Regions from separate parts of the Leifsonia sp. NPDC102414 genome, predicted to be linked through region 2. Evidence: predicted binding sites of a transcription regulator. Region 2 holds the regulator's gene; the other holds the start of a gene.

Region 1 (14,835 bases), on a different contig from region 2:
CCGGCGCGGGAGGAAAAGTCTTCATAGTTGGAAATATTGCAGCAATGCAGAAAGTTAGTTGATTTCGGTCATCTAATTATATATGGTTGCTCATCGTCAACCAATTGCGAAGGAAAAACATGTCACGATCTCTCACTCGAGAGGAAGAGGCGCCCGCGGGAGCCATGTCGCACCGGCAGGTGCTCGAAGCGCTGTCCGGCCTGCTGCTCGGGATGTTCGTCTCGATCCTCGCCGGCACCGTCGTCTCGTCGTCGCTGCCGCGCATCATCTCCGAGCTGGGCGGCGACCAGTCCGCCTTCACCTGGGTGGTCACCAGCACACTGCTCGCGACGACCGTCTCCACGCCGATCTGGGGCAAGCTCGCCGACCTGCTCAACCGCAAGCTGCTCATCCAGCTCGCCCTCGGGCTGTTCGTGCTCGGCTCCGCGCTCGCCGGGTTCTCGCAGAACCCGGAGATGCTCATCACGTTCCGCGTCGTCCAGGGCCTCGGCGCCGGCGGTCTGACCGCTCTCAGCCAGATCATCATGGCCGACATCATCAGCCCCCGCGACCGCGGGCGCTACATGGGCCTCTTCGGCGGCATCATGGCCGTCGGCACCATCGGAGGGCCGCTGATCGGCGGTCTCCTCACCGACTCCATCGGCTGGCGCTGGAACTTCTTCGTCGGCGTGCCCGTCGCGATCCTCGCGATCATCCTGCTGCAGCTCACCCTGCGGCTGCCGAAGCGCCCGAAGGGCAAGGTGCGCATCGACTACCTCGGCGCCGTGCTCATCGCCGGCGGCGTCTCGCTGCTGCTCATCTGGGTGAGCATGGCGGGTAGCCAGTTCGAGTGGTGGAGCTGGACGACCGCGTGGATGGTCGGAGGGTCCGTCGTGATGCTGGTCGCCGCCGTCATCACCGAGCTCCTGGTGAAGGAGCCGATCATCCCGCTCACGCTGTTCAAGAACCGCACGTTCACGCTCGCGGTGATCGCATCCATCTCGGTGGGCGTCGCGATGTTCGGAACCTCGGTCTTCCTCAGCCAGTACATGCAGCTCGCCCGCGGCGCGACGCCGACCGAGTCCGGTCTGCTGACCCTGCCGATGATCGGCGGTCTCCTGATCTCCTCGATGGTGGTCGGAAACCTGATCAGCCGCTTCGGCAGGTGGAAGCCGTACATGGTCGTCGGTTCGATCATGCTCACGGTCGGTCTCTACCTGATGAGCACGATCGAGTACGACACGAACTACGTCATCGTCTCCGTCTACATGTTCATCCTCGGCGCCGGCGTCGGCATGGTGATGCAGAACCTGGTGCTGATCGTGCAGAACACGGTCGACCCGTCGCAGCTCGGCGTCGCCAGCTCGTCCGTGGCGTTCTTCCGCAGCCTCGGCGGCACGGTCGGCGTCTCGGTGATGGGAAGCGTCCTCGGCACCAAGGTCGTCTCGATGCTCGCCGACCGTCAGCACGACCTGCAGGTCGCGATCGGCAAGCTCGGAGCTGCGGGCGCCGACGTTGCGAAGTCGCTGCAGAGCGGGACCCTGCCGGAGGTGAACAAGCTGCCTGAGGGCGTGCGCGTCATCATCGAGTCTGTCTACGGCCAGGCGGTCGCCGACATCTTCCTCATCGCGGTGCCGCTGGCGATCGTCACGATCGTCGCGATCCTGTTCCTGCCGAACTTGAAGCTCGGCACGCAGACCGCCATCGAGAAGATGCGAGAGCGTACAGGTCACAGCGGTGCGGAAGAGGCGGAGGAGAGCCTGGTCGAGGTCGCGGAGGCCATGATCGCCGCGCCGGTGACGGGATCGCTCGGCGCCGTACATCCCGGGCAGGACGAACGACAGGATGCGTCGGCCGTCTCTTCCAAGGAACGGCCTTAGCCGGTCGGTTATGATCGCGGCCATGAGCAACGTGGAACGGGTGGTGGCGCCGGACGGCGTCGCCACCCGCGCGAACGACGAGGCGATCGCCTCCGTCGAGGAGCAGTTCACTCTCCTCTTCAACAGGGTGAGCGTCGGGATGCGCGAGCGCGCCGCCGGCGTGCACCCGGATCTGCAGCCGGTCGGCTTCAAGATCCTCTACTCGCTGGTGCGCAGCGGACCCACCCACTCCGGCTCGCTGGCCGAGAAGCTGTCGACGGACAAGAGCGTTGTCAGCCGCCAGGTGCGCATCCTGGAGGACCTCGGCTTCGTCGAGCGGCGCGTGGACCCCGCCGACCGCAGGGCCAGCTACCTGGTCGCGACGGTCGCGGCCATCGAGAAGGTCAACGAGGTACGGGCGAGCGACCAGCAGCTCCTCTACAGCAACCTGCGCACCTGGGACCGCGGCGACGTCGAGCAGCTCGCCGCGCTTCTCTCGCGGGTGAACACCCCCGGCCGGGCGCGCGGCCGCACCCGCTGACCCGTAGCTCGATCGCCCGTCGCTCGATCGCCCGTCGCTCGATCGCCCGTCGCTCGATCGCCCGTAGCTCGATCGCCCGTAGCTCGATCACTCAGGGCGGTCGTAGCATGGGGGATGGCCAACCCGGTTGTGCACTTCGAGATCATCGGCCCGGACCCTGATGCGCTCCGGGCGTACTACGCGGCGCTGTTCGACTGGGATGCGCCGCCAGGCGCTCCTGTCGCCGCCGAGGTCTCCGACCAGGACGCGTACTCGTTCATCGACGCGCCTGGCGGAGCAGGCATCCCCGGTGGGATCGGCGGCGGCCCAGGCCGGCCGCCTCGCGTGAGCTTCTACATCGGCGTGCAAAACGTAGAGGCAGCGCTGCGCGACGCGGAGCGGCTCGGCGGCAGGCGCGTCCTGGGGCCGGTGCGGAACGAAGGAACCGGCGTGGTGGTCGGTCAGTTCACCGACCCGGCCGGCAACCTGGTCGGCGTCGCGGGACCGCAGTAGCGGACACTCCGTCTGGCGGTCAGCTGCAGAGGGAGACGCCCGCCGAGGTGAGGATGACAGAACGGTTCTGCTCGGCGAGCGCGTCCGAGTACTTCCCCGACGCGTCGGTCTCGCTCTTCCAGCCGCACCAGTCGTAGCCGACCCCGGCCGTGGTGAGCAGACCCGACGGGACGCCGAGCTTCACGAGCGCGGCCTTGACGGCGTCCGCGCGCTTCAGCGAGAGGGCGGTGTCCGCGGTGTTGCTCGTCGCCTGGTCTTTGGAGGCCGTGCCGGTGATCGTGACCTGCTGGCCGTTCTGCTCGATCGACGGCACGAGTTCGCCGAGGACGCTCTGCGCCTTCGCAGGGTCGGAGAAGGTGGCCGTGTCCTTCGTGAACAGCAGATCGCTGTTGCGGATGACGATGGGATGCGTCCAGTCGGTCTTGGTCTGCACCGCATCCACGGGGACGGCGGAGACCGACGGAAGGCCGGACGCCGCTGCACCGGATGCCGGCTCAGGCAGCAGGGACAGCGTGCCGCCCGCCGCCTTGACGATGGCGGTCCAGATGGCGGCCAGGTTGCTGCGCGCCGGGATGGTCAGCGGCTTCTGCGCGCCGGCAACGTCGCCCATCCCCGACCAGTAGACGGTCACGCCCTTGAGGTCGGTGGGGAGCAGCCCCCTGGACTGCAGGTCGCTGACGACCTGCGCAGGGTCGGCGTAGAGCACGCCGCTGGCGGAGAAGTTCAGCGGGTCCGTGGTCTGCAGGCCGCTGCCGACCACGAGCACGCCCATCGGGTTCGAGCCGAGGTTGCGGGCAGCCTGGTCGATCGAGCCGAGGAAGTCGACCTCGGGGGCGGAGGCTTTGAGGCCGTTGATGTACGCGGTGATCTGGGTGAGCTTGGTGCGCTGATCGTTCTGACAGACCACCGCGTCCTGAGCCGTCGAGCCGATCACGGTCGTGCCCATCACCTGCGGGGAGCCGGAGGGGACGACCACCGTGACGCTGCCGTTGCTCTTGCCGACGGCCTCGAGCTGGGCGACGGCGGAGGACGGAAGGCTGGTGACCGGCGCGTTGGCGGTGCTGCCTGCGACGACGCCCATGTTGCGCTTCTGCGACTGGTCGCAGGATGCGCCGGCAGCGGTCGCCGACGCGCACGCGGTGAGGCCGGCGCCCAGGGAGAGAGCGGCCGCGATGGCGACGCAGGCTCTGACGAGGTGTCGGGAGGTCACGGGGTGGTCCTTTCGGGGTGGGGCACAGCGGCGGGAGGGGGCGCGAGCGCAGCCGTCAGTCGGTGAGCCGGCCCGGCTGCGCGCCCTGGCCGAGCTCGGCGTCGCTCGCCCGCCTGGCGCGGAGCTCGCGGATGATCTGGCTGGTGCTCTCAGGGTCGCGCTCCTGCTGGGCGAGGCGGGTGGCGAGCTGCGCGCGGACGACGTCCAGACGGGAGGCGAAGGTGATCCTGGCGCCGGTGTATCTGGCATGATCCGCCGCATCCAGGTGCATGGCCTGGATGGTCTCCTCGCGGGCGGCGACCGCCTCGCCGAGCAGCCGGTCGCGGTAGCGGCGGAGTTCGTCGACGTGCGCGTGCGCCTTCTCGCTGGCGAGCAGGAGCGGGCGGGTGGTGAGCCAGGCGACGATGAAGCTGATCGCACCGGACGTGGCGAGCACGCCGAGCATCAGGAACGCCATGATCGTGTCCGGGGCCGTCCAGGAGAATCCGGTGGTGGCCGGCGCCGTCGAGCCGCCGACGAGGCCGGTCAGGCCGCCGGCGTTCTGCGCGTCGATGCCCGCCTTGATCCTGGCGATGGTGATCGCGGTGAGCAGCGCGACCCAGACCAGGCTCATCAGCACGGCGGCGATCGACCAGCGGCGGTCCATCACCCTGGCCTGGATGCGCCGCATCACGATCGCGACGACGTGCGGCAGTGTGACCACCGCGAGCGAGATGCCCAGTGTGATCACGTACATCTGCAGCCCGATGGAGCCGTACTGGCTGTCGTTGCGCAACAGCAGCGTCAGCGCCTGGGAGAGCAGGACGTAGTCCACGGTGATCATGCCGAGGAGCAGCAGATAGACGAGCACGTGCGCGAAGCGCGACATGTGCCCGACGCGGGAGCGGATGCGCGGTGGTCTCGCGACGATGTCTCTGGCCATGGTGTCTCTCCTTCCGTCTCAGGCGAAGTTGTGCAGGTCGGGGTCGTGGCCGAGCAGGCGCGCGTCCAGCCGCTCAGCGGCGACTTCGGCGCGTTCGAGCTGACGCTCTGTGCGCTCGATCGAGCCGCGGATCAGCTCCTCGCGCTTCTGCGAGGCGATGACGCGGGCGGCGGCCGCCGCCATGTTGCGGGTGCGCTGGCGCTCGATCTCGGCGACGCCGCCGCGCTCGAACGCCGCGAGCTCGTGCTCGAAGACCTCGAGGGTCTCGACGTCGACGGCGGCGCGCATCCTGCGCAGCCGCCAGAACAGGCGACGACGGAGTCGTGCGGTCTTCGGAACCGTGTAGTCGGCGGGCAGCCGGTCACGCTTGGGCATCGTTTCTCCCCTGCCAGAGTTCGAGCAACCTGGTGTTCTCTTTCGTGGTGAGCCAGTCGGAGCGCTGCAGCACGGGCGCCCTGTCGAGCGTGCGATCCGGGGCGGCGGCGCGATCGGCCGCGAGCTCGCGCCGGTATGCGCCCCAGTAGACGGCGAGCTTCTCGTCCGCGTGGTCGAAGTAGCGGTTGGCGCGCAGCTTCGCGGCGGTGAAACGGGAGTGGATGAGAGCAGACAGCTCGTCGACGCGGCGCTTGCCGCGCGTGATCCGGCGCTCCAGCCTGCGCAGCTCTTCGAAGCCGGGGCCGGATCCGTTCGCGATGAAGTCGCGGTCGTCGAAGGAGATGTCGCCTGTCAACCTGTCGTAGGCGGCGAGGTCGGTGTCGAGCGATCGCGACAGCACCCGGTACTCGGTCAGCTCGCGGTCGATGCGCACGAAGAAGCGCTGCTCCTCGCGCCTGGCGTACGCGGCGGCGTGGGCCTGCATGGCCTGTACGTGCGGCGTGGTGGGCTCGCCATGGTCCCCATCCCGTGCCGCACCCTGAGCGGTCGCTGCCGCATCCAGCCTGGCCTGCTGGGCGAGGCGGCGGCGGGCGAACGGGCCGACGCGGAACGGCCGGCGATCGGCGCGCGGCGCAGGAAGCGTCCGTGTCGTCATGCGTTTCCCCTCCGTACGGTGAAGCCGACAGTGCGGCGGACCTCGAAGGTTACGCACGCTGGCTGGCAAAGAACTAGGCGAATGTCGTATGCCAGCCGATAGCCGACCATTGCGGCCACGGCCGTGGGGGGAACATACTGACCCCGAGGAGCCGCGCATGAAGAAATGGTCGGTCGTGATCGTGCTGGGCGCTGCCCAGTTCGTGATGGTGCTCGACGGCACAGTGATGAACGTGTCGATCTCGACCGTCGTCGCCGATCTGCACACCACGGTCGCGGCGATGCAGGCAGCGATCACCTTCTACACGCTGACGATGGCGGCGTTCATGCTGCTCGGCGCGAAACTCGGCGACGTCTGGGGGAGGCGCAGGGCGTTCGTCATCGGGGCGTGCGTGTACGCGGTCGGATCGCTGCTGACGGCGCTGAGCCCGAACATCGAGCTCCTGTTCCTCGGCTGGTCGGTGATCGAGGGACTCGGCGCCGTGCTCGTCATCCCCGCCATCGCCGCACTGATCGCCGACAACTACCGCGGCCACGACCGGATCACCGCGTACGCGATCATCGGCGCCGTCTCCGGCGCCGCCGTCGCCGCCGGCCCGCTGATCGGCGGGTACGTCACCACCTATCTCGACTGGCGGTACGTCTTCGTCGCCGAGGTGGTCATCATGGCCGTCGTCGTGATCTTCTCCAGGCTGGTGAGGGACGAGACAGGCAGGACCAAGTCTCGGATCGACATCGCGAGCGTTCTGCTCTCGGCGTTCGGCCTGGTGTTCGTGGTCTACGGGATGCTGCAGAGCAAGACCTGGGGGTGGCTCATCCCCCTGCACTCCCCGGTGGTCGGCGGCGTGCCGATCAATCCGTTCGGCATCTCGCTGACGGCCTGGTTCATCCTCCTCGGCGGGGTGCTCATCGTGCTGTTCGCCCGGAGGCAACGGAAGCTGGTCGACGCCGGGCGCTCGCCGCTGGTGCACATCGAGATGTTCTCCATCCGGCAGCTCCGCAGCGGCCTCAGCGTGCTGGGCGCGCAGTACGCCGTGACGGCCGGGCTGTTCTTCATGGTGCCCGTCTATCTGCAGATGACCCTCGGCCTGGATGCGCTGTCCACCGGGCTCAAGATCTTCCCGCTGTCGGTGTCGCTGATCCTGTTCTCCGTGCTCGGCACGATGCTGTCCAGGTTCTGGTCGCCGCGGCGGATCGTGCGGGTGGGCCAGATCATCCTGGTGCTGAGCTCCATCTTGCTGCTCGGCGCGGTCACGCCCGACCTGCGGAGCTGGCTCTTCGGTATCGGGATGTTCCTGGCGGGCGGCGCGCTCGGGCTGCTGGCGTCGCAGCTCGGAAACGTGAACATGTCGAGCGTCGGGGAGAAGCAGACGAGCGAGGTCGGCGGCCTGCAGGGGGTGTTCCAGAATCTCGGCTCATCGCTCGGGACAGCGCTCATCGGCTCGATCCTGATCGGCGCGCTCGCGACCTCGTTCGCCTCCGGCGTCGCGGCGAGCAGCCTGCCGGACAGCGTGCAGTCGACGATCGCTGAGCGGACGAACGGCGGCGTGGAGATCGTGCCGGCCGACAGTGTGCAGAAGATCGGCGAGGACGCCGGACTGTCCACGAGCGACGCCGACACGCTCGAGTCGATCTACCGGGACTCGCAGCTGTCGTCGCTCCGGGTGGCGCTCTTCGGCCTGATCGCGATCTCGCTCGGCTCGCTCGCGTTCTCCCGCGGCATCCCGACCGAGGTGCTCGGCCGCACCCGCGAGGACGAGACCGTCAGCTGAACGCCTGCGTGCCGAGCACGCCGAGCAGTGCGAGCTTCTCCGCACCCTCGGTGCGGGGAGGGGCGGTGAGGACGAGCAGGCACTGGGACTGGTCCTCGGTGAAGAGCACCTGGCAGTCGAGCTCGATCGGGCCGAGCTCCGGATGCACGAGCGTCTTGTGGTCCTCGAACCTGGTGGCCACCTCGTGCCTCTCCCACAGCTCGGCGAACTCCTGGCTCTCCCGCAGGAGGGTCCGCACCAGCTCGCCCGCCTGCGACGCCGCGCCCATCGCCCCGTACGCGACGCGCAGCGACGCGACCTGCGCGCGGCTCTGCCGCTGCCTGTCGTCCTCCGGGTAGTGGCTGCGCTCGGTCTCCGGATGCACGAACCAGCGGTACGACTCGAACCGCTCGATGCCGGTGTATCCGGAGCGGTCGCCGAGCAGCGCGGCGGACAGCCGGTTCTGCACCAGCGTCTCTCCGAGGTTGGAGAGGATCAGCGCAGGGGTGTCGTCGAGGCGGTCGAGCACACGGAGCAGCGTTGGGGCGACGTGCGACGCTCCACTGAGGCGATCGGGCGGGTTGTGGCCGGCGGCGCGGAACAGGTAGTCGCGCTCGTCCCCGCTCAGGCGGAGGGCTCTGGCGAGCGATGCGAGCATCTGCTCGCTCGGCTGCGGACCTCGCTGCTGCTCCAGTCGCGTGTAGTAGTCGGCCGACATGTTCGCCAGCTGCGCCACCTCCTCGCGCCGCAGCCCAGGCGCCCGACGGCGCGCTCCCGAGGCGAGCCCGACGTCGGAGGGCTGGAGTTCCTCGCGGCGTCTGCGGAGGAAGTCGGCGAGGGAGGAGCGGTCCATGCATCCATCATCCGCTGTCGCGGCCCGCGCAACCAGGGATCGCGGGTCCCCCGATGACCGCTCTCTGCCTGGATGCGCGCGGCCGGCAGACACTCGAAGCATGAACATCACAGGAAACACTGTCTTCATTCCCGGCGCGACCAGTGGCATCGGTCTCGCCATCGCCGTCGCGTTGCAGGCGAAGGGCAACGCCGTCATCGTCGGCGGTCGCCGAACCGAACTGCTGGAGCGCATCGCGGCCGAGCACCCCGGCATCCATACGGTGCGGATCGACACGACGGACGCCGGCAGCATCCGCGCGGCGTCCGCCCAGGTGATCGCCGCGCATCCGGAGCTCAACGTGGTTGTCGCAATGGCCGGCATCATGCGCGTCGAGGACTGGACCACCCCGTCGGGGTTCCTCGAGACGGCGGAGGCGACCGTGACCACCAACCTGCTCGGGCCGATCCGGCTGATTGCCGCGTTCGTCGAGCACCTGCAGACCAGGCATGACGCCGCGATCGTGACGGTCTCGTCCGGGCTTGCCTTCGCGCCGCTCGCCGCGACCCCCAGCTACAACGCGACGAAGGCAGCCATCCACCAGCTGAGCGAGAGCATCCGGCTGCAGCTCGCCGACACCAGCGTGCAGGTCATCGAACTCGTGCCGCCCGCGGTGCGCACCGGACTCCTGCCTGGACAGGAGGAGAGCGAGGTCGCGATGCCGCTCGACGACTTCGTCAGCGAGACGATGACGCTGCTCGAGACCCAGCCGGACGCGCGGGAGATCCTGGTGGAGCGGGTGAAGTTCCTCCGCTACGGGGAGGCGCGCGGTGACTACGACACGGTCGTCGCCGCGCTCAACGCATCCGACCCGCACGGGAAGAAGGCGGCGCAGGTGAGCTAGGACCGTACCTTCCTGCGAGCGTGGCCGGCGTCACGCGCGCTCGACGGCGAGGCCGAGCCAGTCGGCGAGGTCGGCGATCTCCGCGTCGACCGCGCTCCTGGTGGACCGGGTGAACGGCGTGTCCTCGTGCACCGCGGCCACCCGGAGGACTCCCGCCTTCCTGTCCGCCGTCGCGTCGAGCTTGCCGACCAGGGAGTCGCCGTGCAGGATCGGCAGCGCGAAGTAGCCCCAGCGGCGCTTGGCGGCGGGCTTGTACATCTCCAGCAGATACTCGAACTCGAAGACCTCGAGCGTGCGCACCCTGTCGTGGATGAGCCGGTCGAACGGCGAGAGCAGCGCGGTGCGGCCCGTGAACGCGCGGCCGGAGCCGAGCGCATCCAGAGCGGCAGGATCGACCCGCCACAGGCGGGAGCTGCCCTCGATCTCGACCGGCTCTCCCGCATCGCCGACCATCGCGGCGCGCGAGACGCCCTGCGAGCGCAGCCGCGCGGCGTCCCTGATGCCCTTGGCCTCCTCTTCTGGGACGACAGCGATCCCCGACGGGTACACCCGCTCTGCGATGTCCCAGGTGCGCTGCCTGCCGATGCGGCCCGCGGTGGCCGCGGGCGGACAGGAACTCGAGCATCCTGGTCACGTTCTGGTTGTGGGTCCAGCCCGTCGACTCCCACGGAGCGGCGGCGGTGTCAGGGATGTCGCGCGAGAGGAGGGGACCTTCCGCGCTCAGCAGGGCGAGTACATCCAGGCGGAACTGCGCGTTCGCCTCCAGCCAGGCCTGCACGCGGCTGCCGGCCGACGGCCAGCGCGACATGGCGTCGAGGTGCAGCCGGAGAGCAGAGGTCGGCCGCAGCATGGCGATGGGCGGCGTGCTCTCGTCGTCCTGGGCCTTCTGCTCGAACAGGGTGCGGTCGACCTCGACCGCCCGCTGCAGGTGCTCAGGGCGGTACGACGAGCCGATGCGGGTCCACGCGATCAGATCGGCGGCCGGGGCGATGGCGGCAGTGGGATCGAGTTGCAGCAGAGTGAGCTGCTCGACCAGCGGCAGCAGCTTGGTGGGGCGGTCAGCGTCGAGGCGCTGAGCACGGACGGCGATCCTGCGGGCGTCTGCGCGGCTCAGCCGGGGGACAGCCATCAGCCCTGGTGCCCGGCGTCCGACAGCTCGTCCACGATGTGCTGGTAGAGGGCGGCGGAGATCAGGCGGCGTCGCAGTGCCGTGGCAGCCACATCCATCGGGCCCCCACCTCCCTGGCCGGACGAGTTCTGGCCGATCGGGATGCCGTCGAGCGGCACAGGGGGGATCTCGCGCAGCCGGGCGACGAGCTCCGCCTCGTCGAGCCGGCCCTGGCCATACGCCTCGAACAACCGACCGGCGTACGCACCGGCATCCCGGAGGGCGGCGACCCTGGCGCCGACCTCGTTGAGATAGCCGAGCTCTCGCCACTGCAGGATGTTGGCGTGCGCCTTCCTGGCGGCGTTCGCGACGGCCGATTTGGCCTGCGCAGGCGGGGTCGACAGCGGGACCCTGGCCCGGAAGGCGGCGAGGGGGAGGTCGCTGAACCGCACGAGAAAGCGGGCCGCATCGTGCTCGACGGAGACGGTGTCAGGGTCGGCGTGCATAGGCGACTGGAGCGCTGACGCCACCGCGTCGTACAGCGCCCTCGCCTTGGCATTCGCGACGCCATTCCTGGAGCCGACGCGACCTTCCATCCCTCAAGGTTAACGCGACGCGGAGCGGTCGGCGCACGCGCCACGGCTTCGCACCGGCTTCTTGGCGGCTTCTCAGAGAGGTCGCGGCGGCGTCGCCGCGCTGCGATGCCGAGGCGATTTCGGCGGCCACGGGAATATCAAGAACCCCGAAGCGTTGAACTTGAGTGCAGTTCACTCAACTTTCAACACACAGGAGATTTCGTGCCCGAAGACTTCACTCCCGACAGTGACGGCGGCAACTCGTTCGACGAGTTCCTCGCCCGTTACCTCGCGGGTGAGCGTGCGCGTACCGCGCGCTCCATCGACATCAGCCGGTTCCTGAGCCGGCGCACGCAGGAGACCCTCGCCGAGGCCGGCCGGTTCGCGCTCGAACACGGCCACAGCGAGCTGGACGCCCTGCACATCCTCCGCGTCATGGCGACGGAGGAGCCCGCCGCGGACGCCATGCGCCGCATCGGCGCCGACCCGCAGGCGGTCGCCGCCGCGGCTGAGCAGCGGCTCCCGCGCACGGGCGACCCCGTCGACGCGGACGCCGCATCCATCACCCCGTCCGCCCAGCGGGCGCTGTTCCACGCGTACCAGGTGGCCCGCGCATCGGGTTCCACGTACATCGACCCCGAGCACCTGTTCTTCGCCCTCGTGATCGTGCAGGACGCCCCGGCCGGGCAGGTGCTGCAGGCCGCCGGTGTGACACCGGATGCGCTCACCTCGGCCATGCGCCAGACCGCGACGGTCGGTGCGGGCGCCGCAGGACAGGACGCGCAGGACGACGGTGCTGACGCATCCACCACTCCGATGCTCGACAGGTTCGGCACCGACCTCACCCAGCTCGCCCGCGACGGCAAGCTCGACCCGGTGATCGGCCGCCTCGACGAGATCGAGCAGACGGTGGAGATCCTGTCCCGCCGCACCAAGAACAACCCGGTGCTGGTCGGTGAGGCCGGCGTCGGCAAGACCGCCATCGTGGAGGGGCTGGCCAGCGCGATCGTCTCGGGCGACGTGCCGGAGCAGCTCCGCGACAAGCGCGTCGTCGCGCTCGACCTCGCCGGGATGGTGGCGGGAACCCGCTACCGCGGCGACTTCGAGGAGCGCCTGACGAACCTGATGGACGAGATCAGCGCGGGAACGGACGAGCTCATCGTGTTCATCGACGAGCTGCACACCGTCGTCGGCGCAGGCGGCTCCGGTGAGTCCGGCGGCATGGACGCGGGAAACATCCTGAAGCCGCGGCTGGCCAGGGGCGACCTGCACCTGGTCGGTGCGACGACCCTGAAGGAGTACCGCCGCATCGAGAAGGACCCGGCGCTGGAGCGCCGCTTCCAGCCGGTGACGGTCGGCGAGCCCAGCGTCGAGGACGCCGTGCTCATCCTCTCGGGGCTCCGCGGAGCGTACGAGGAGCACCACGGGGTGCAGTACACCGACGACGCGATCCGCGCCGCCGTCGAGCTGTCCGCCCGCTACGTCTCCGACCGCTTCCTGCCGGACAAGGCGATCGACTTGATCGACCAGGCGGGGGCACGCCTCCGCCTACGCCTCGGCAAGCGCGTCGACACGACAGCGCTGATGAGCACGCTCGCGACCCTCGAAGCGGAGAAGAACTCCGCCGTCGCGGCAGAGCACTACGAGGAGGCGTCGCGCCTGCGCGACGAGATCGAGGGCGTCCAGCGCTCACTCGACGAGCTCGGCTCAAGCCCGCGACCGGATGCGGTGGTGGGGGAGCCGGAGATCGCTGCGGTCATCTCTCGGGCGACGGGCATCCCGGTCAGCCGCATCGGAGAAGCAGACCGTGAGCGCCTGGCGAAGCTCGAATCCGAGCTGCACGAGCGCGTGATCGGCCAGGACGACGCGGTCGTCGCGGTCGCCAAGGCTGTGCGCCGCAACCGCACCGGCCTCGGAGACGAGCGCCGCCCCGTCGGAAGCTTCCTCTTCCTCGGCCCGACCGGCGTCGGCAAGACAGAGCTCGCGAAGGCGCTCGCCTCCTCCCTGTTCGGCGACGAGAAGGCGATGCTGCGCTTCGACATGAGCGAGTTCGGCGAACGCCACACGGTCGCCCGCCTGGTCGGCGCCCCTCCCGGATACGTCGGCTACGACGAGGCAGGACAGCTCACAGAGCGCGTGCGCCGCAACCCGTACTCGGTCGTGCTGTTCGACGAGATCGAGAAGGCGCACCCCGACGTGTTCAACCTGCTGCTGCAGGTGCTCGACGACGGACGCCTGACCGACGGTCAGGGACGCACGGTCGACTTCCGCAACACGGTCGTCATCATGACGTCGAACCTCGGTTCGGAGTTCCTCGCATCCCGCAGCGGTGCCCTCGGCTTCGTCCCGGTGGGCGGAGACGCCTCCGCGGCCGGCTTCGCCTCGGAGAAGGACCTGCGCGACAGGGTGATGGGCAAGCTCCGCGAAGCAATGCGGCCCGAGTTCCTGAACCGGATCGATGAGATCGTGCTCTTCAGGAAGCTCGACGCAGAGCAGCTGCGCGACATCGTGCGCCTGCTGCTGACGGCGACCTCCGGCCGCCTCGGCTCCCGTTCCATCTCCTTCGACGCGACGGACGCGGCGGTCGCCTGGATCGCGGACGCCGGCTACGAGCCGGAGTACGGAGCGCGACCGCTGCGCAGGGTGATCCAGCGCGAGATCGACGACAGGATCGCCGAGCTGATGGTCAGCGGAGAGCTGACGGACGGCGGCACGGTGACGGTGGATGCGCAGGGCGACGAGCTCCGCGTGACCGCCGGTGCGCGTGCGGGCGAGTGGATGCGGGCGGCGGCGTAAGCGGCGGCTCTGCCCCCGCGCGACGGGGGTGAGAAGAGGCGGTGATCCCGGACGGGGTCACCGCCTCTTCTGCGTGATGCGGCGCGGTCAGACGAACGCGCGGGAGAACGTCCAGCCGAAGTACGCAAGGGTGGCGACCCCCAGGATCACCCCGATGATGGCCGTGACCTTGCCTGAGTATCGGACGACGGAGGACAGCTCACCGGACTTTGCCCAGCCGATCGAGGAGAACACGATGCCCAGAATGCTCAGGATCGCGAACGGGTTGACGATGAGCCCGAGCAGGGAGAAGACGAGCCCCAGGTAGGCCATCGGGTTGTTACGACGGACCTGACGATCCTTCTCGCCACGAGCGATCGTCATGCGCGGCTCGCGCGTGTATGTGGGCTGCGCTGTCTGCTGCCAAGAGGGCTGCGCTGTCTGGTACTGCTGTCCGAACGCCGGGTTCGGAGGCTGCGGCGCAGGCGCAGGCTCAGGGAACGGACGAACGTGCTCCGTCCATCCGTCGCCCGCCCACCAGCGCACCATCCTGCCGTCCGCCGGATCGGAGTACCAGCCGGGTGCGGGTGTTGTCACGGTTCCCCCTGAGTGTGGATGCCGCCTCACTCTAGGGAACGCGGAGACGCCGGCTCCAGACCCCAGCCCGGGTGACGCGCGTCGGAGTCGAGCTACTTGTCCGCGAAATGCCTGACGGTGTCGCGGATGTGTGCGGCGTGTGCATAGATCTCGTCGAGCGAACCGAGCTCGTGCCTCGTCTCGTTCTTCTCCTCGTCGAACAACCCGATGTACTTCTTCGCCTTGCCGTTGAAGTGGAGACGTGCGATCGGCTTGCGGTTG
Region 2 (14,835 bases):
ACGGCGGCCAGGCCGAGCTGCTGCTGCGGACGGTGTTCCAGCCGCAGCGACACCGACTGCCCGGCCGTGAGCTGGAGCGGGAACGACTGCTTGGGCGGGTTCAGGAAGGCCATGAACGGGTCGGTGCCGTCCGGGAAGAACAGGCCGTCGCTCTTCAGCTCGCCGTCCACCTCGAACCGGAACAGTCCGAGTCCGGCGAAGCCGACCGCGTACTCGCCGTCCGCCGGAGCGGTGAACGTGGTGGTCGCCTCGACGACCGCGGTGTCCGCGAGCACGGGGTCGCCCAGCCAGGTCAGCCGACCGCTGCCGCGGTGCTCATCCAGCACGACGCCGCCGTCGGCGTCGAGGAAGCGAACGTGCACGCCCGTCTCGCCCGTCGCGGGGTCGACGGCGACCGTCGCATCCACCGGCAGCAGCGAGTCGGAGGCGCGCACCCCTGGCGCGAACGAGACGAGGTCATCGCCGAACGCCTCGACGATGCCGTCCAGCGGGCTCACGACGTGGTCGGGGAAGACCGTCGCGGATCCTCCGCCCTGGCTCCTGGCGATGCGCGCGTGCTGACCGATCACGGCGATCGAGCCAGGCGTTGTGCCGAGCGGCAGCACGGCGGTGGATGCGTCTCCTCCGCCGTTCTTCACCAGCACCATGCCGTCCGCGGCGGCTTCGCGCAGCAGCGCATCCACCCTCTCGGCCGGCCACGGCTCGGCGAGCTGGGTCGCGGCGGCAACGCCGTCGAGGGCGCCGAGGCGTCCGGCGAGGCGCAGGATGCGCAGCACCTTCTCGTCGATGTCCGTCTCGGAGACCTGGCCGGAGCGCACGGCCTCGACCAGCGCATCCCCCCAGACGCCATCGGGGCCAGGCATCGCCAGGTCCTGCGCGGACGCACCTGCTGCGACCGTGTCGCGCACGCCCATCCAGTCCGAGACGACGACGCCGTCGAAGCCCCACTCGTCTTTGAGCGGCGAGCGCAGGAGGTCGTTCTCGCTCATCGTCACGCCGTTGACCGAGTTGTACGACGACATCACAAGCCACGCCCCGCCCTCGGTGACCATGCGCTCGAACGGCGCGAGGTAGACCTCGCGGAGGGTGCGCTCATCCACGTTGACGTTGACCGTCATGCGGTCGGTCTCACTGTCGTTGGCGACGAAGTGCTTGGGTGTCGCGCCGACGCCGCAGGACTGCACGCCCTTCACGAACGCCGTGCCCACGACGCCGGAGAGCCACGGGTCCTCGCTGTACGCCTCGAAGTGGCGTCCGCCGCGCGGCGACCGCTGAATGTTCACGGTCGGGCCGAGTGCGACGCCGACGCCCTTGCGGCGCGCCTCCGCCGCGATGAGCTGCCCGAGCGCGTGGACGCGGTCCACATCCCAGGATGCGGCGAGCGCGGTCGGCGACGGAAGGTTCGCCGAGCTGTCCCGCTCGTCCCAGAGCTGCCCGCGCACCCCGGCAGGGCCGTCGGAGACGACGATCGTGTCGAGGCCGATCTGCGGTTCGCTGTGCAGCGTCCAGAACGAGGCGCCGGTGAGCAGGCGCACCTTCTGCTCGATGGTGAGGCTGGAGACGAGGCCGGCGATGAAGGCGTCGGTGTCGGTGTCGGTGTCGGTGGTGGTGTCGGTCATCGTGCAGTCTTTCAGTCGGTTCGGCCGGATGGGCGGGGTCAGCGGACGGATTTGATCGGCATGACCGCGAAGGCGCCGAGGAGGGCGAGCACGATGCCGATCGGGAACAGCGGGGTGTACGAGTTGCCCGCGATGAAGACGATCAGTCCGGCGAGGCCGGGCGCGAGCGTCTGCGGCAGTGTCGCGGCGATGTTGAGCACGCCGAGGTCCTTCGCGAAGTCGTTCTTGGACGGGAGCACCTCGCTCATCAGCGCGGTGTCGACGGCCTGGTATGCGCCGAAGCCGAGCCCGGACACGAAGGCGAACAGCATCATGCCGGTGATGCTCGGGATGATCAGCGGGAACACCAGGGAAACCGCCATGACCGCTCCGGCGACGATGACGACGATCTTGCGGCGCCCGATCCTGTCCGACACGGGTCCGCCGATGAGCGTGGTGATGATGATGCCGACCAGGCTGATCAGGCTGAGCACCGGAACCATCGTCACCGCGTCGCCCTTGAGGCCGATGTAGTCCTGGAGGATGTAGAGCTGGAAGCCGGTGACCATGAAGTAACCGGCGTAGAGCAGCAGGCGGCCGGTGAAGCCCCAGAAGAAGTCGGGGTGCTTGCGCGGACTGACCCAGAAGGTCTGCAGGAACGTGACGAAGTTGAACGGCGGCTTCGGCTCTCCCTTGTTGGACGCATCCGGGTTGAAGATCACGAACAGCACGATCACGATGAGCGCGATACCGGCGAAGGTCAGGTAGCCGGCGGGGATCGACTTCGCGAACTGCGCGCCGGCGATCGAGCCGCCGAGCGAGCCGAGCATCAGGCCGAGGCCGGACAGCGAAGAGAAGGTTCCCCGCGCGCCGCTCGGGACGCGGTCGGGGAGGATCGCGCTCAGCGGTCCCTGCGCGAAGTTGAACGTGACCTGCACCATCACCCAGGCGACGGTGAGCTGCACGATGCCGTTGGCCGCTCCCATGAAGAGGAGGGAGAGCCCGCCGAGCAGCACGCCGATGACCATCCACGGCGCGCGGCGGCCGAAGCGGCTGCGGGTGCGGTCGGAGACCAGGCCGGCGATGGGCTGTGCGATCATCGCGGCGAACGCGCCGATGGTGGCGACGAGACCGTAGATCGGTCCCTTGTCAGCGTCTCCGACGATGCCCTGCACCTGGAGTGGCAGCAGCACGCCAGGCACGGCGCCCCAGATCGCGAAGATCGCGATGTTCCCGACCATCATCGACAGCATCAGCTTGAGCAGCTTGCCGCGCACCTTGACCTTGACGGGGCTCTGCGCCGAGACGGCGGAGGTCGGAGCGGCGCTGAACGGGCTGCCTGCTGTGGTGATGGTGGAGGCGAGGGATGCGCTCTCCGGTACTCCGGAGAGGTTGGAGGGGATCGTGGGCTGGACCGGTCGTGCGGGGGTGGGACCGGTGGTGTCTTCCGACGGCGTTGTCACTTGGATGTCCTTTCGAGCAGGCGACGTTGCGTGCTAACACGCGTAACCATAGGGCACCGGATTCTTTAATACAAGCCATTGCTCGGTTTTTGCTTACCCGTGTAACCAACGACGCCTCTCCGGCCTAGACTGAGACCAGGATGTTCACCCCTCACGTCGTCAAAGCCCCGACGAGCGCCGACGTCGCCCTCGCGGCCGGCGTCTCGCGCGCGACGGTCTCCTTCGTACTCAACGACAAACCGAACTCGCGGGTCTCCGACGACACGAGGCACCGCGTCCTCGAAGCCGCCAGACTGCTCGGCTACACGCCCAACACGGCGGCCAGGTCGCTCGCCAGCGGAGAGGCCGTCTCCGGTTTGCTGTTCGCCGCATCCAGCCACGACAGCGGCGCCACCCTGGAACGCACGTTCGCCTCCCTCCTCACCCGCACCATCGACGACGGCGTGGATGCACTCAGCCACGCCGAGACCGACCTCGTCGGCGCCGAGGCGGGCCAGCTCTGGGCTCGGCTCCGCCCGGAGGCCGTGCTCGCCGAGGCTGCGCGCTGCGACGCGGAGGCCACCGAGCTGCTGCGTCTCGCCGGGGTCCGCGCGCTGATCGTGCACGGCCAGGAACCGGTCGGGTACGCCCCGACCCTCGTCGTGCCGCAGGAGCCGTTCGGCGACGCCGCGGTGAGCCACCTCACCTCGCTCGGCCACGACAGGATCGTCTTCCTCGCACCGACTGCCCCTCCAGCGGCTTCGACCGCGCGTGCCAGGCTCGCCGGAGCGCAGGCGGCGGCCGAACGCTCCGGGGTGACGCTCACGGTGGCGCACGCGGGAACGTCTGCAGCGTCTCTCCGCGACTGGGCCCGCAGCTGGCGCTACGACGCCACGCGACCGACCGCCGTCGCGGCGTACGACGACCGCCTCGCGATGGCGGCCATCCGCGCTCTCGCCGACGCGCGCATCCGCGTGCCGGACGACGTCTCGGTGATCGGGGCCGACGACCATCCAGCTGGGGCGGAGTTCGTCCCGCGCCTGAGCACGGTCGCGTTCGACGCGGACGCCCTCGCCGCCACCCTGCACGATGCGTACAGCAGGATGCGCGCAGGCGAGCGGGTCGAGCGCGTCGACGCTCCGCCGGTGCGCGCCATCCCGCGCGAGTCGACCGCGCAGCGCTAGGCACGCTCGGCGCGAGCCGCGCCCGGCGCGAACCGCGCTCAGGCGATTCCCTGCGACGCGAGCGACGATGTAGCCCGGTACAGGGAGGATGACATGTCCACGAACTCCAAGAACGAGCGCTCCCGCGAGGCGAAGGCGGCCGCGCGCGCCAGGTCGGCGGAGCTGATCCGCCAGCAGAAGCTGCGCGAGCGGCGTCGCCGCACGCTGGTCTGGGGCGGCGGAGGCGTGGCGGTCGTGCTCGTCGGCGCGATCGTGACGTCGGTGATCGTGGCGAACGCCGGTTCCAAGGCGGCGGACGCTGCGGCGGTTCCGTCCGTGGCGCCGACCGTCGCGGCCGGAGCCGAGTCCGCTCCGCCGTGGAACGCCCCGTCCGACCCGGCCGCTCGCGCCAAGGCTGCCGGTCTCACCATGCTGAGCAGCGAGGGCACGGTGGAGCACATCCACTCGCACCTCAGCGTCACCGTCGACGGCGCGAACGTCCAGGTGCCCGCACTGCTCGGGATCGACGAGAAGGCCGCATCCATCTCCCCGCTGCATACCCACGACACCTCGGGCATCGTGCACGTCGAATCGCCCGTGAAGACCACGTTCACCCTCGGTCAGGTGTTCACCGAGTGGGATGTGGCGCTCGCGTCCGGCCGGATCGGCTCTTACTCGGCGGCGTCCGGCGACACCGTCACGACGTTCGTCGACGGCAAGCCGGCCACCGGCGACCCCGCCGCGATCACCCTGGCCGACCACGAGGACATCGACATCGTCGTCACCGCGTCCGGCACGTCCGCCACCCCGCCCGCCCCATTCAGCTGGCCTGCGGGGTACTAACCGACGCAGCCGAAGACTCGCGGGCGGTCACGCGCGGCGCTCAGACGGCCACCGTCAGGCGCAGCGCTTACGCGACCGCATCCCGAGCGGCGACGAACGCGGCCACGCAGCGACGGATCTCCTCGTCGGTGTGCGCAGCGGAGAGCTGCACGCGGATGCGCGCCTTGCCGCGCGGCACCACGGGGAACGAGAACGCCGTCACGTAGACCCCCAGCCGCTGCATCTCGTCGGCGATGCGTGCGGTGAGCGCCGCGTCGCCGAACATCACCGGCACGATCGGATGCTCGCCCGGCAGCAGGTCGAAGCCCGCCTCGGTCATCAGCGAACGGAACAGCGCCGCGTTGGCGACGAGCTGCGCGCGCAGGTGGTCGGACTGCTCCAGCAGGTCGAGCGCCGCGATGGTCCCGGCGACGATCGACGGCGCGAGCGTGTTCGAGAACAGGTACGGCCGCGCGCGCTGACGCAGCAGGTCCACGATCTCGCTGTGCGACGACACGTAGCCGCCTGATGCGCCGCCCAGCGCCTTTCCGAATGTGCCCGTATAGATGTCCACCCGGTCGGCGACTCCGCAGAACTCCGGCGTCCCCCGCCCGTGCTCCCCGACGAACCCGACGGCGTGCGAGTCGTCGACGAACACCAGCGCGCCGAACTCGTCGGCCAGATCGCAGATCTCGCGCAGCGGGGCGATGTAGCCGTCCATCGAGAACACGCCGTCTGTGACGATCACGGTGTGGCGGGCACCCGCATCCCGTGCGGCGGCCAGCTGGGCGCGCAGGTCGGCCAGGTCGCGGTTCTTGTAGCGGTAGCGCTGCGCCTTGGAGAGCCGGATGCCGTCGATGATGGATGCGTGGTTCAGCTCGTCGGAGACGATGGCGTCGTCCGCGGTGAACAGCGTCTCGAAGACCCCGCCGTTCGCGTCGAAGCACGACGAGAACAGGATGGTCGCCTCCGTGCCGAGGAACTGCGACACGCGACGCTCCAGCTCGAGGTGCTGCTCCTGCGTGCCGCAGATGAACCGCACGCTCGCCAGCCCGTATCCCCAGTCGTCGAGGGCCTGTTTGGCCGCATCCACGAGGGCGGGGTGGTCGGCGAGGCCGAGGTAGTTGTTGGCGCAGAAGTTGAGTACCTCGGCGCCGTCCGCCGTGATCAGCGCCGACTGCGGACCGTGGATGCTGCGCTCGCGCTTGGTGAGCCCCGCCGCTTCGATCTCCGTCAGCTGCATCGCCACCGTCTCCCGAAACGTTCCGTACATCAGAGCTCCGTCCAATCCAGGATGACCTTGCCGCCGTCGGCCGCCGCGGCCGCGGCGAACCCCTTCTCCCAGTCCCGCGCCGCGAACCGGTCGGAGACGACGGAGGCGATGGCGTCGCGCAGCGTTGCGGAGGTCTGCAGCATCGCGCCCATCGCGTTCCAGGTCTCGAACATCTCGCGGCCGTAGATGCCCTTGAGGGTGAGCATGTGGGTGACCACGTTGCCCCAGTCGATCGCGATCGGAGCGGACGGCAGCCCGAGCATCGCGATGCGGCCGCCGTGGTTCATGTTCTCGATCATCCCCGGCAGCGCGCTCGGTGCACCGCTCATCTCGAACCCGACGTCGAAGCCTTCGCGCATCCCGAGCGCCTGCTGCGCCGACCGGATGGGCGCCTGCGAGACGTCGACGGTGTAGTCGGCGCCCATGCCCTCTGCGAGCGCGAGCCTGGCCGCGCTGATGTCCGTTCCGACGATGAAGCGCGCTCCGACGTGCCTGGCGACCGCGATGGCCATGAGGCCGATGGGGCCGCACCCCGTGACCAGCACGTCCTCGCCGACGACCGGGAACGCGAGCGCGGTGTGCACAGCGTTGCCGAGCGGGTCGAACAGGGCGCCGACCTCCGGCTCGATGGTGCTGTGGTGCACCCACACGTTGGTGGCCGGCAGGGTGAGGTATTCGGCGAACGCGCCGTTGCGCTGCACGCCGAGGCCCTGGGTGCGGATGCACATCTGGCGGCGTCCCGCGCGGCAGTTGCGGCAGGTCCCGCAGACGATGTGCCCTTCGCCGGAGACGAGGTCGCCGACGGCCACATCGTGCACCAGCGGGCCGACCTCGACCACCTCGCCGAAGAACTCGTGCCCGGGGATGAGCGGGGTGACGACGGCGGACGCCGCCCAGTCGTCCCAGCGCTGGATGTGCAGATCTGTTCCGCAGATGCCGGTCCGCAGCACGCGGATCTTGACGTCCGCCTGCCCGATCTCCGGCTCGGGTACGTCGACCAGTTCGAGACCGGGTCCGGCCTCGCTCTTGAAGAGAGCCTTCATCGCCACCTTCCTTGTGGACAGCCCCTCGTGGGGGTTCGTGAAGCAGTTCGGGATGCGCGGCCCTCGTGGGGCGGCGCGTCTCGCCGCTGACAGCCTAGACGCTCCGACGTCCATCGGCTGAGGCCGTCCACGCGTGCGGAAGGCGCGGCCGGCGTGCTGCCGACCGCGCCTTCTGCACGAGTGATGGGTGCCGTCAGTCGCGGTCCAGGGGACGCCAGACGACGACCTGGTTGCTGCGACGGACGCGCGTGCCCGCGCGCAGCGAGATGACCTCGCCCGCTGAGCCTGCCGCGAAGACGCGGTGGCCGGGCCGGTTCAGCAGCTCGTCCGCCAGCGCCGTCTCGAGCTCGCGCACCCGTTTCGTGAGCGCGCCGACCTGATCCTCCAGGTCCAGGATGCGCCGGATGCCCTCGAGGCTCACACCTTCCGCCCCGAGCCGCGCAATCTCCTGCAGCTTCGCGACGTCGCGCATCGAATAGCGGCGCGACTTGCCTGCCGTCCTGCTCGGGCTGACCAGCCCGAGCCTGTCGTACTGGCGGAGGGTCTGTGGATGCATCCCCGCCAGTTCGGCCGCGATCGAGATCACGAAGACCTGGCTGTTCTCATCCATGATCAGGTGCGGGCCTTAGCGAGCAGATCTTCGCGGGGATTCTCGTCTGGAAGCTTCGCAGCGAACTCCTTGAGCGCCTCCTGAGCCTCCGGGGAGAGGTGCGAAGGAACCGCCACCTGCACCACCGCGAGGAGGTCGCCCGTGCCCTTCGCCGTCTGCACACCGCGGCCCTTGACGCGCAGCACGCGGCCGCTCGGCGTTCCCGGCGCGACGCGCAGCTTGACGGGGTCGCCGCCCAGGGTCGGCACCTCGATGGTCGCCCCGAGGGCCGCCTCCGCGAACGTCACGGGGACGGTCACACGCAGGTTGAGGCCATCGCGCTCGAACACCGGGTGCTTGCGCACGGTGACGGTGAGCACGATGTCGCCCGCCTCGCCGCCGTCCGGGCTCGGCTGACCCTTGCCGCGGAGCTTGATCTTCTGGCCGTCTGCGACGCCGGCAGGGATCTTGACCTTGATCGGCTTGCCGTCCGAGGCCTGCAGCGTGATGGTCTCGCCCTTGGTGGCCGTGACGAAGTCGATGGTGGTGTGCGCGGTCACGTCGCGGCCGCGCGTCGGTCCGCCGTAGCCGCGGAACCCTCCGCTTGACGAGCCGAAGCCGCCTCCGCCCTGGCCGAACAGTCCGCCGAACACGTCGTCGAAGTTGCCGCCCTGCTGGTAGCTGTAGCCTCGGCTTCCTCCCTGGCCGAACATCCCGCCGAAGACGTCGTCGAAGCCGCCCTGACCCGCGGAGCCAGGCGCGGTGAAGCGGGCACCGGAGCCCATCGCGCGGATCTGGTCGTACTCCTTGCGCTGCTCGGGATCGCCGAGCACCGAGTGCGCTTCGCTGATCTCCTTGAACTTGGCCTCCGCGGCCGGGTCGCCGGGATTGGAGTCGGGGTGGTACTTGCGCGCGAGCTTGCGGTAGACCTTCTTCAGCTCCGCTGGGGTGACGTCTTTGGAGACGCCGAGAACCTTGTAGAAGTCCTTGTCGAACCAGTCCTGGCTTGCCATGGCGCCTCCTTTCTAAGCCTGTTGTCGTGTGTATGAAGTCTGCATGTATTCGTGGCGCACGTCACGGAAGCGGCGGGATGCGTATCCCGCCGCTTCGCGTGTCACGTGCATCCGGCCGTCGGGGGTCAGGCCGGAACCGCGACGACGACCTTCGCCACCCGCACCGTGGTGGAGCCGAGCCGGTAGCCCGTCTCGACCACGTCGGCGATGGTGTCCACCGTCACGCCGGGGGTCGGCTGCTGGAAGATCGCCTCGTGGATCTGCGGATCGAACGGCTCGCCCTTCTCGCCGTACGGCGTGAGGCCGAGACGTTCCACCGTGGTGCGCAGTTTGGCCGCGATCGTGGCGAACGCGCTGCCCTCTTCGAGGTCGCCGTGCTTCTCAGCACGGTCGAGGTCGTCGAGCACGGGAAGGAGCCCCTTCACCGTGTCGCCGACCGCACGTTCCCGCTCGAGCTCGCGGTTGGACTCTGTGCGCTTGCGGTAGTTCGCGTACTCCGCGGTGACCCGCTGGAGATCGGCGAGGCGCTCCGCCGCGAGCTGGTCCGCCGTCGACTGCCCGCTGAGCAGATCCAGGTCGTCGTCGGAGAGGAGGGACCCGAGGTCGTCCCCGTCGGCCGGGCCGACGTCGACGAGCTCCTCGTGGGCGAGGTCGGGGCCGGCGCCGCTTCCGTCTCCGGAAGCCGCGCCGGCGTCCTGACCGTCGCCGTCCTGGCCATCCTGGCCGGCCTGCGGCTGCCGAACCTTGCCGGTCTCGGGGTCGATCTTCCGCTTGTCGCGGATGATCGGCTCCTCGCGCTCAGGGTCTTCGCCCTGCCCGTTGGGGTTCTGGTCCGACATCGTTACTTCTTCTCCTCGTCTTCGACGACCTCTGCGTCGATGACGTCCTCGTCCGAGTTCTCCTCGGCGGGCTGGTCACCGGCAGGAGCCTGCTCACCGGCGGTCGCGTCGGCCTGAGCGGACGAGTAGATCGCCTCTCCGAGCTTCTGCTGGCTCGCGTTGAGCTTGTCGTACGCGGTCTTGACTGCGTCCTCGTCGTCTCCGGCGAGCGCGGTCTTCAGCGCGTCGACGTCGCCCTGGACCTCGTTCTTGACGTCCTCGGGGAGCTTGTCCTCGTTGTCCTTGATCAGCTTCTCGATCGAGTATGCGAGCTGCTCGGCCGTGTTGCGGGTCTCGGCGGTCTCACGACGCTTCTTGTCCTCGGCGGCGTGCTCCTCCGCCTCGCGCACCATGCGCTCGATGTCGTCCTTCGGCAGCGACGAGCCGCCGGTGATCGTCATCGACTGCTCCTTGCCCGTGCCCTTGTCCTTGGCGGACACGTGCACGATGCCGTTCGCATCGATGTCGAAGGTGACCTCGACCTGCGGGATGCCACGGGGAGCCGGGGCGATACCGGTGAGCTCGAACGTGCCGAGTGGCTTGTTGTCGCGGGTGAACTCGCGCTCGCCCTGGAAGACCTGGATGGCGACGGACGGCTGGTTGTCGTCCGCGGTCGTGAAGGTCTCGCTGCGCTTGGTCGGGATCGCGGTGTTGCGGTCGATCAGCTTCGTCATGATGCCGCCCTTGGTCTCGATACCGAGGCTCAGCGGGGTGACGTCGATGAGGAGGACGTCCTTGCGCTCTCCCTTGAGGACACCGGCCTGGAGGGCGGCGCCGACGGCGACGACCTCGTCAGGGTTGACGCCCTTGTTGGGCTCCTGTCCACCGGTCTCCTGCTTCACCAGCTCGCTCACGGCCGGCATGCGGGTGGAACCGCCGACGAGCACGACGTGCGCGATGTCGGACACCTTGATGCCCGCCTCGCGGATGACGTCCTGGAACGGCTTCTTGGTGCGGTCGAGGAGGTCGCTGGTCATCTGCTCGAACTGGGCGCGGGTGAGCGTCTCGTCGAGGTTGGCCGGGCCGTTCTCGGTGAGCGAGAGGTACGGCAGCTGGATGCTCGTCGACATGCTCGACGACAGCTCCTTCTTGGCCTGCTCTGCAGCTTCCTTGAGGCGCTGCAGCGCGATCTTGTCCTTGGAGACGTCGACACCGGTCGAGTCCTTGAAGCGCTTGATGAGCCACTCGACGATGCGCTGGTCCCAGTCGTCTCCACCGAGGCGGTTGTCACCGGCGGTGGCGCGGACCTGGATGGTCGAGAAGTCGTCGTCCTTGCCCACCTCGAGGAGGGAGACGTCGAACGTTCCGCCACCGAGGTCGAAGACCAGGATGAGCTCGTCTTCCTTGCCCTTGTCGAGGCCGTATGCGAGCGCGGCCGCGGTGGGCTCGTTGATGATGCGGAGCACGTTGAGGCCCGCGATCTCACCGGCCTCCTTGGTGGCCTGGCGCTCTGCGTCGTTGAAGTACGCGGGAACGGTGATGACCGCATCCGTGACGGTGTCGCCGAGGTACTGCTCCGCGTCCCTCTTGAGCTTGGCGAGGATGCGCGCCGAGATCTCCTGCGGCGTGTACTTCTTGCCGTCGATGTCGACGGTCCAGTCGGTGCCCATGTGGCGCTTGACGGACGCGATGGTGCGGTCGACGTTGGTGACGGCCTGGCGCTTGGCGGTCTCGCCGACGAGCACCTCGCCGTCCTTGGTGAACGCGACGACCGACGGGGTGGTGCGGAAGCCCTCCGCGTTGGCGATGACGGTGGGCTCGCCACCCTCGAGGACGGAGACGACGGAGTTCGTGGTTCCGAGGTCGATTCCTACTGCACGTGACATATGTGCTTTCTCCTTTTGTTGCTGACTGTGTGGCTGAAAAATCTGGGGTCAAGAGTTGAGTCCCGACGACTCAAGTGTTGCATCCACTGCTGAACCTGTCAAGCCGAGGATCCAAAACTTGAGCGCACTTGACTCAACTTTGAACGACGGTCGTTCATTCCCGAAAACTGCGAGAGATGACAAGCGCTGGAGACAGGGAAGTACGATCCGGGCGCGGTGGTGCGCCGTGAGCGCTCAGCGTCGGACGAGCATCCCCCGCCCGGCGTAGAAGCGCTGGAAGTCGTCGACCGGGAGGGACGCATCCGCTGCCGTCGCGCCGATCCCCGACGGGTTGTGGAACGAGACCGTTTCGCCGTCGAAGCCGTGCACGAGAACGAGATGGCCGCCGACCCGGTCGTTCTGCCGCTCCGGATAGCGGATCTCTGGCGTGACAGACGCGATGGCGACGACGCTCCGCCTCGTGGATGCCTGCCTGATGGGCTCGAAGTGCTCGCGCGCTGTCGACCTCTCCACCACCTCGCCGTCCAGCTCGTACGCGGCGGCGATCCAGGACAGGAACGGGCGGTAGTAGAGCCCGCGGACGGTGTCGGCCTCCGGGATCAGCGCGCCCGCCGCCGTCGCGCCGTCGATCAGGTCGCGCATCGTCGCATCCGCAGCCTCCGGACGCCAGACGCGCATCACGGAGCGCAGGCAGGCCAGCCCGCACACATTACGCGCCCAGTACCGGTACTCGTCGGCGGACGCGTACCCATCCCGCGCCCAGTCGTGCAGCGCTGCCGGGTCCTCACCGCGCACGATCAGCGCCTCGTTGCAGCGCGGATCGCCCCACTGGGATTCGTACGGGAAGCCGGTGTCCCCCGAATTCACACCGCCTCCACAAGGACCGTCGATAGCGTGCTGTTCATGGATTCGGAGTCCCTTCCCGTCGATCACAACGGACCGCTGCTGTCGTCGCGCGCCATCGAGGCGCTGCAGAACATCGACGCGGCGACGCTCGACGAGGTGCAGGCGTTCCGCACGGACTTCGCGCGGTTCATCATGCCCTACAAGTTCGGCATCGACGAGATCTCGACCAAGGTGTCGATCCTCCGCGAGGAATTCGCCGAGCTCCACGACTACAACCCGATCGAGCACATCACCAGCCGCCTCAAGTCGGCGGAGAGCATCGAGCAGAAGATCATCCGCAAGCAGTGCGACCCGTCGTTCGACGCGATCCGCGAGTCGATCACCGACATCGCGGGCATCCGCATCGTCTGCAGCTTCGTCTCCGACGTGTACCACGTGTTCGAGCTGCTTTCGGCGCAGGCGGACGTCAACGTGCTGCGCGTGAAGGATTACATCGGGCATCCCAAGGCCAACGGGTACAAGAGCCTGCACGCGATCGTGGAGGTGCCGGTCTTCCTGTCTGACGGACCGATCGCTGTTCCTGTCGAGATCCAGATCCGCACCGTCGCGATGGACTTCTGGGCCAGCCTGGAGCACAAGATCTACTACAAGTACGACGGCGAGGTGCCGGAGGAACTGCTCCGCGACCTCACCGACGCCGCGGTGAAGGCCAACCAGCTCGACATCACGATGGAGAGCCTGCACCGGCAGGTGCGCGGCAAGGGCGGCACCCAGTACACGCTGCCGATCGCGATCTAGCCGCCAAGGCGGGACCTGCCCTGCTCGTCCCTGGACCCAGTCCACACGCAGACTCATCGAACATGTGAGCTCTCCCCCGCGGGCCGATCGACCTGAACGAGAAGAAGTGAAGCAGCAGATCATCGCCTCGCGCATGTTCGGGCATCCGGTGACCGACCTGCCACCGTCGTGCACGTCCTGTCCGTGGACGCGCAGCGGGGCGACGGCACGGATGCGCAGGGAGAAGTCCGTTGCTGGACCGGTGACGTAGCCGCTCATGCTCCACGACAGTACGGCGCGGCCGGACGCCAGCGACGAAACGAGCTTGCATTCCATGGACCGCTGTGAGGTCGAGCGGCTATGGGACTTGACCCTCACACCGTGTCAGGCTGGAGCGTGGCCTCCATCATGTACACAATCGGGGAATTCGCGGCGATCGGGAGAATCAGCGTGCGGATGCTGCGGCACTACGACGCGATCGGCCTGCTGCCGCCGGCACATGTCGACGAGAACAACGGGTACCGATTCTATTCGGACGTGCAGCTTGCGAGCCTGCTCCTGATCGTCGAGCTGCGACAGCTCGGGATCGGCCTGGACGCCATCGCCGCCGTGCTCGCCTCCGCCGACCCGCGGCCCGCCCTGACGGCCACGCTGCGGCAACGCCGGACGGAGCTGGTGGCGGGAATCGCCCAGGACCGCGAACGGCTCGATCGGCTCGAGCGGCGCCTCAACATTTTGGAAGGAACGGAAATCATGTCCACACTCGTCGAGTACCGCCCCCTCGAGGCGCTCACCGTCTACGCCGTCAGCGGCACCGCGCCCGGGATGGGGCCAGAACTCGTGGGGCCGGTCGTCGGGCCGCTCATCGGCTCACTGGACCAGGCTCTGGAGGCCGCGGGGCGTCCGATCCTCGCGCCTTCGACGTTCTGGTACGAACCCCGGGACGATGAACGGCTCGAGGTGAACATCTCCTATCCGGCGGAGACACCTCCCCAGCCAGGCGAGGGCTATGACGTCGTCGAGCTGCCTGCTGTGCCCCTGGCCGCGACACTGATGCACCACGGCGACATGTCCGGCATCGGCGATTCCTGGATGGCGCTCATCGAGAGCCTCGTCGCCGACGGCTACCGCGTCATCGGCCCCACCCGCGAGGTGTACGTGCGTGCCACCGGCCACATCCCGGGCCCCGACTGGCTGACCGAGCTCCAAGCGCCCGTCGAGCTGGCCTCCTGATCGAGGATCGTTCGACGCTGCCGCCCCGCGGCTTCTCGTTCTCGCTCGGCCCCCGAACCTCCGTCGGCCCGCGCTGCTCGTGAGCGTCAGTAGCCGACGACGCCCGTGAAGTCGGGAGAGCCGTCCGACGTCACTGGGAGCGGCTGGCCGCTGATGTAGCGCGGCCACTCCAGCCGGAGGCCGCCGGCCACGTCGAGCCGGGGGTACGCGGCGGTCGGCGGGGTTGCGGTGGGGACCTGGGATGCGGCGGGAACCGCTGCGAACGCGGTTTGGGGCGCCTGCGTCGCGGTGGGGGGCGCGGGCTGAGGGGCCGTCGGCTGCGCGAACGCGCC

What was found. Region 2 encodes HspR, which represses chaperone genes until heat shock. Its sites were predicted from a motif close to AAGTTGAGTCNNNNNGACTCAACTT; they were not measured.
Region 1: the regulator HspR is predicted to act here: its motif matches at 11,381-11,405, upstream of ACIRCZ_RS00110 (ATP-dependent Clp protease ATP-binding subunit).

What each region holds. Positions count from the first base shown of each region.
Region 1 covers NZ_JBIWKN010000001.1:10,865-25,699, forward strand. The annotation lists gene ACIRCZ_RS00045 (TetR/AcrR family transcriptional regulator) at 1-25, opposite strand, end outside; gene ACIRCZ_RS00050 (MDR family MFS transporter) at 120-1,859, shown strand; gene ACIRCZ_RS00055 (MarR family winged helix-turn-helix transcriptional regulator) at 1,882-2,379, shown strand; gene ACIRCZ_RS00060 (VOC family protein) at 2,494-2,871, shown strand; gene ACIRCZ_RS00065 (OmpA family protein) at 2,891-4,081, opposite strand; gene ACIRCZ_RS00070 (hypothetical protein) at 4,137-5,003, opposite strand; gene ACIRCZ_RS00075 (hypothetical protein) at 5,022-5,378, opposite strand; gene ACIRCZ_RS00080 (hypothetical protein) at 5,365-6,033, opposite strand; gene ACIRCZ_RS00085 (MFS transporter) at 6,191-7,804, shown strand; gene ACIRCZ_RS00090 (helix-turn-helix transcriptional regulator) at 7,797-8,636, opposite strand; gene ACIRCZ_RS00095 (SDR family oxidoreductase) at 8,737-9,519, shown strand; gene ACIRCZ_RS00100 (DNA glycosylase AlkZ-like family protein) at 9,550-10,068, opposite strand; gene ACIRCZ_RS00105 (hypothetical protein) at 10,648-11,223, opposite strand; gene ACIRCZ_RS00110 (ATP-dependent Clp protease ATP-binding subunit) at 11,425-13,998, shown strand; gene ACIRCZ_RS00115 (DUF2510 domain-containing protein) at 14,086-14,574, opposite strand; gene ACIRCZ_RS00120 (type I restriction endonuclease) at 14,667-14,835, opposite strand, start outside.
Region 2 covers NZ_JBIWKN010000002.1:318,246-333,080, forward strand. The annotation lists gene ACIRCZ_RS09800 (beta-glucosidase H) at 1-1,619, opposite strand, end outside; gene ACIRCZ_RS09805 (MFS transporter) at 1,658-3,061, opposite strand; gene ACIRCZ_RS09810 (LacI family DNA-binding transcriptional regulator) at 3,202-4,224, shown strand; gene ACIRCZ_RS09815 (hypothetical protein) at 4,318-5,046, shown strand; gene ACIRCZ_RS09820 (glycine C-acetyltransferase) at 5,114-6,298, opposite strand; gene tdh (L-threonine 3-dehydrogenase) at 6,298-7,341, opposite strand; gene ACIRCZ_RS09830 (heat shock protein transcriptional repressor HspR) at 7,535-7,951, opposite strand; gene ACIRCZ_RS09835 (DnaJ C-terminal domain-containing protein) at 7,954-8,943, opposite strand; gene ACIRCZ_RS09840 (nucleotide exchange factor GrpE) at 9,069-9,782, opposite strand; gene dnaK (molecular chaperone DnaK) at 9,785-11,647, opposite strand; gene ACIRCZ_RS09850 (hypothetical protein) at 11,882-12,514, opposite strand; gene ACIRCZ_RS09855 (GTP pyrophosphokinase family protein) at 12,551-13,291, shown strand; gene ACIRCZ_RS09860 (hypothetical protein) at 13,398-13,541, shown strand; gene ACIRCZ_RS09865 (MerR family transcriptional regulator) at 13,667-14,503, shown strand; gene ACIRCZ_RS09870 (hypothetical protein) at 14,590-14,835, opposite strand, start outside.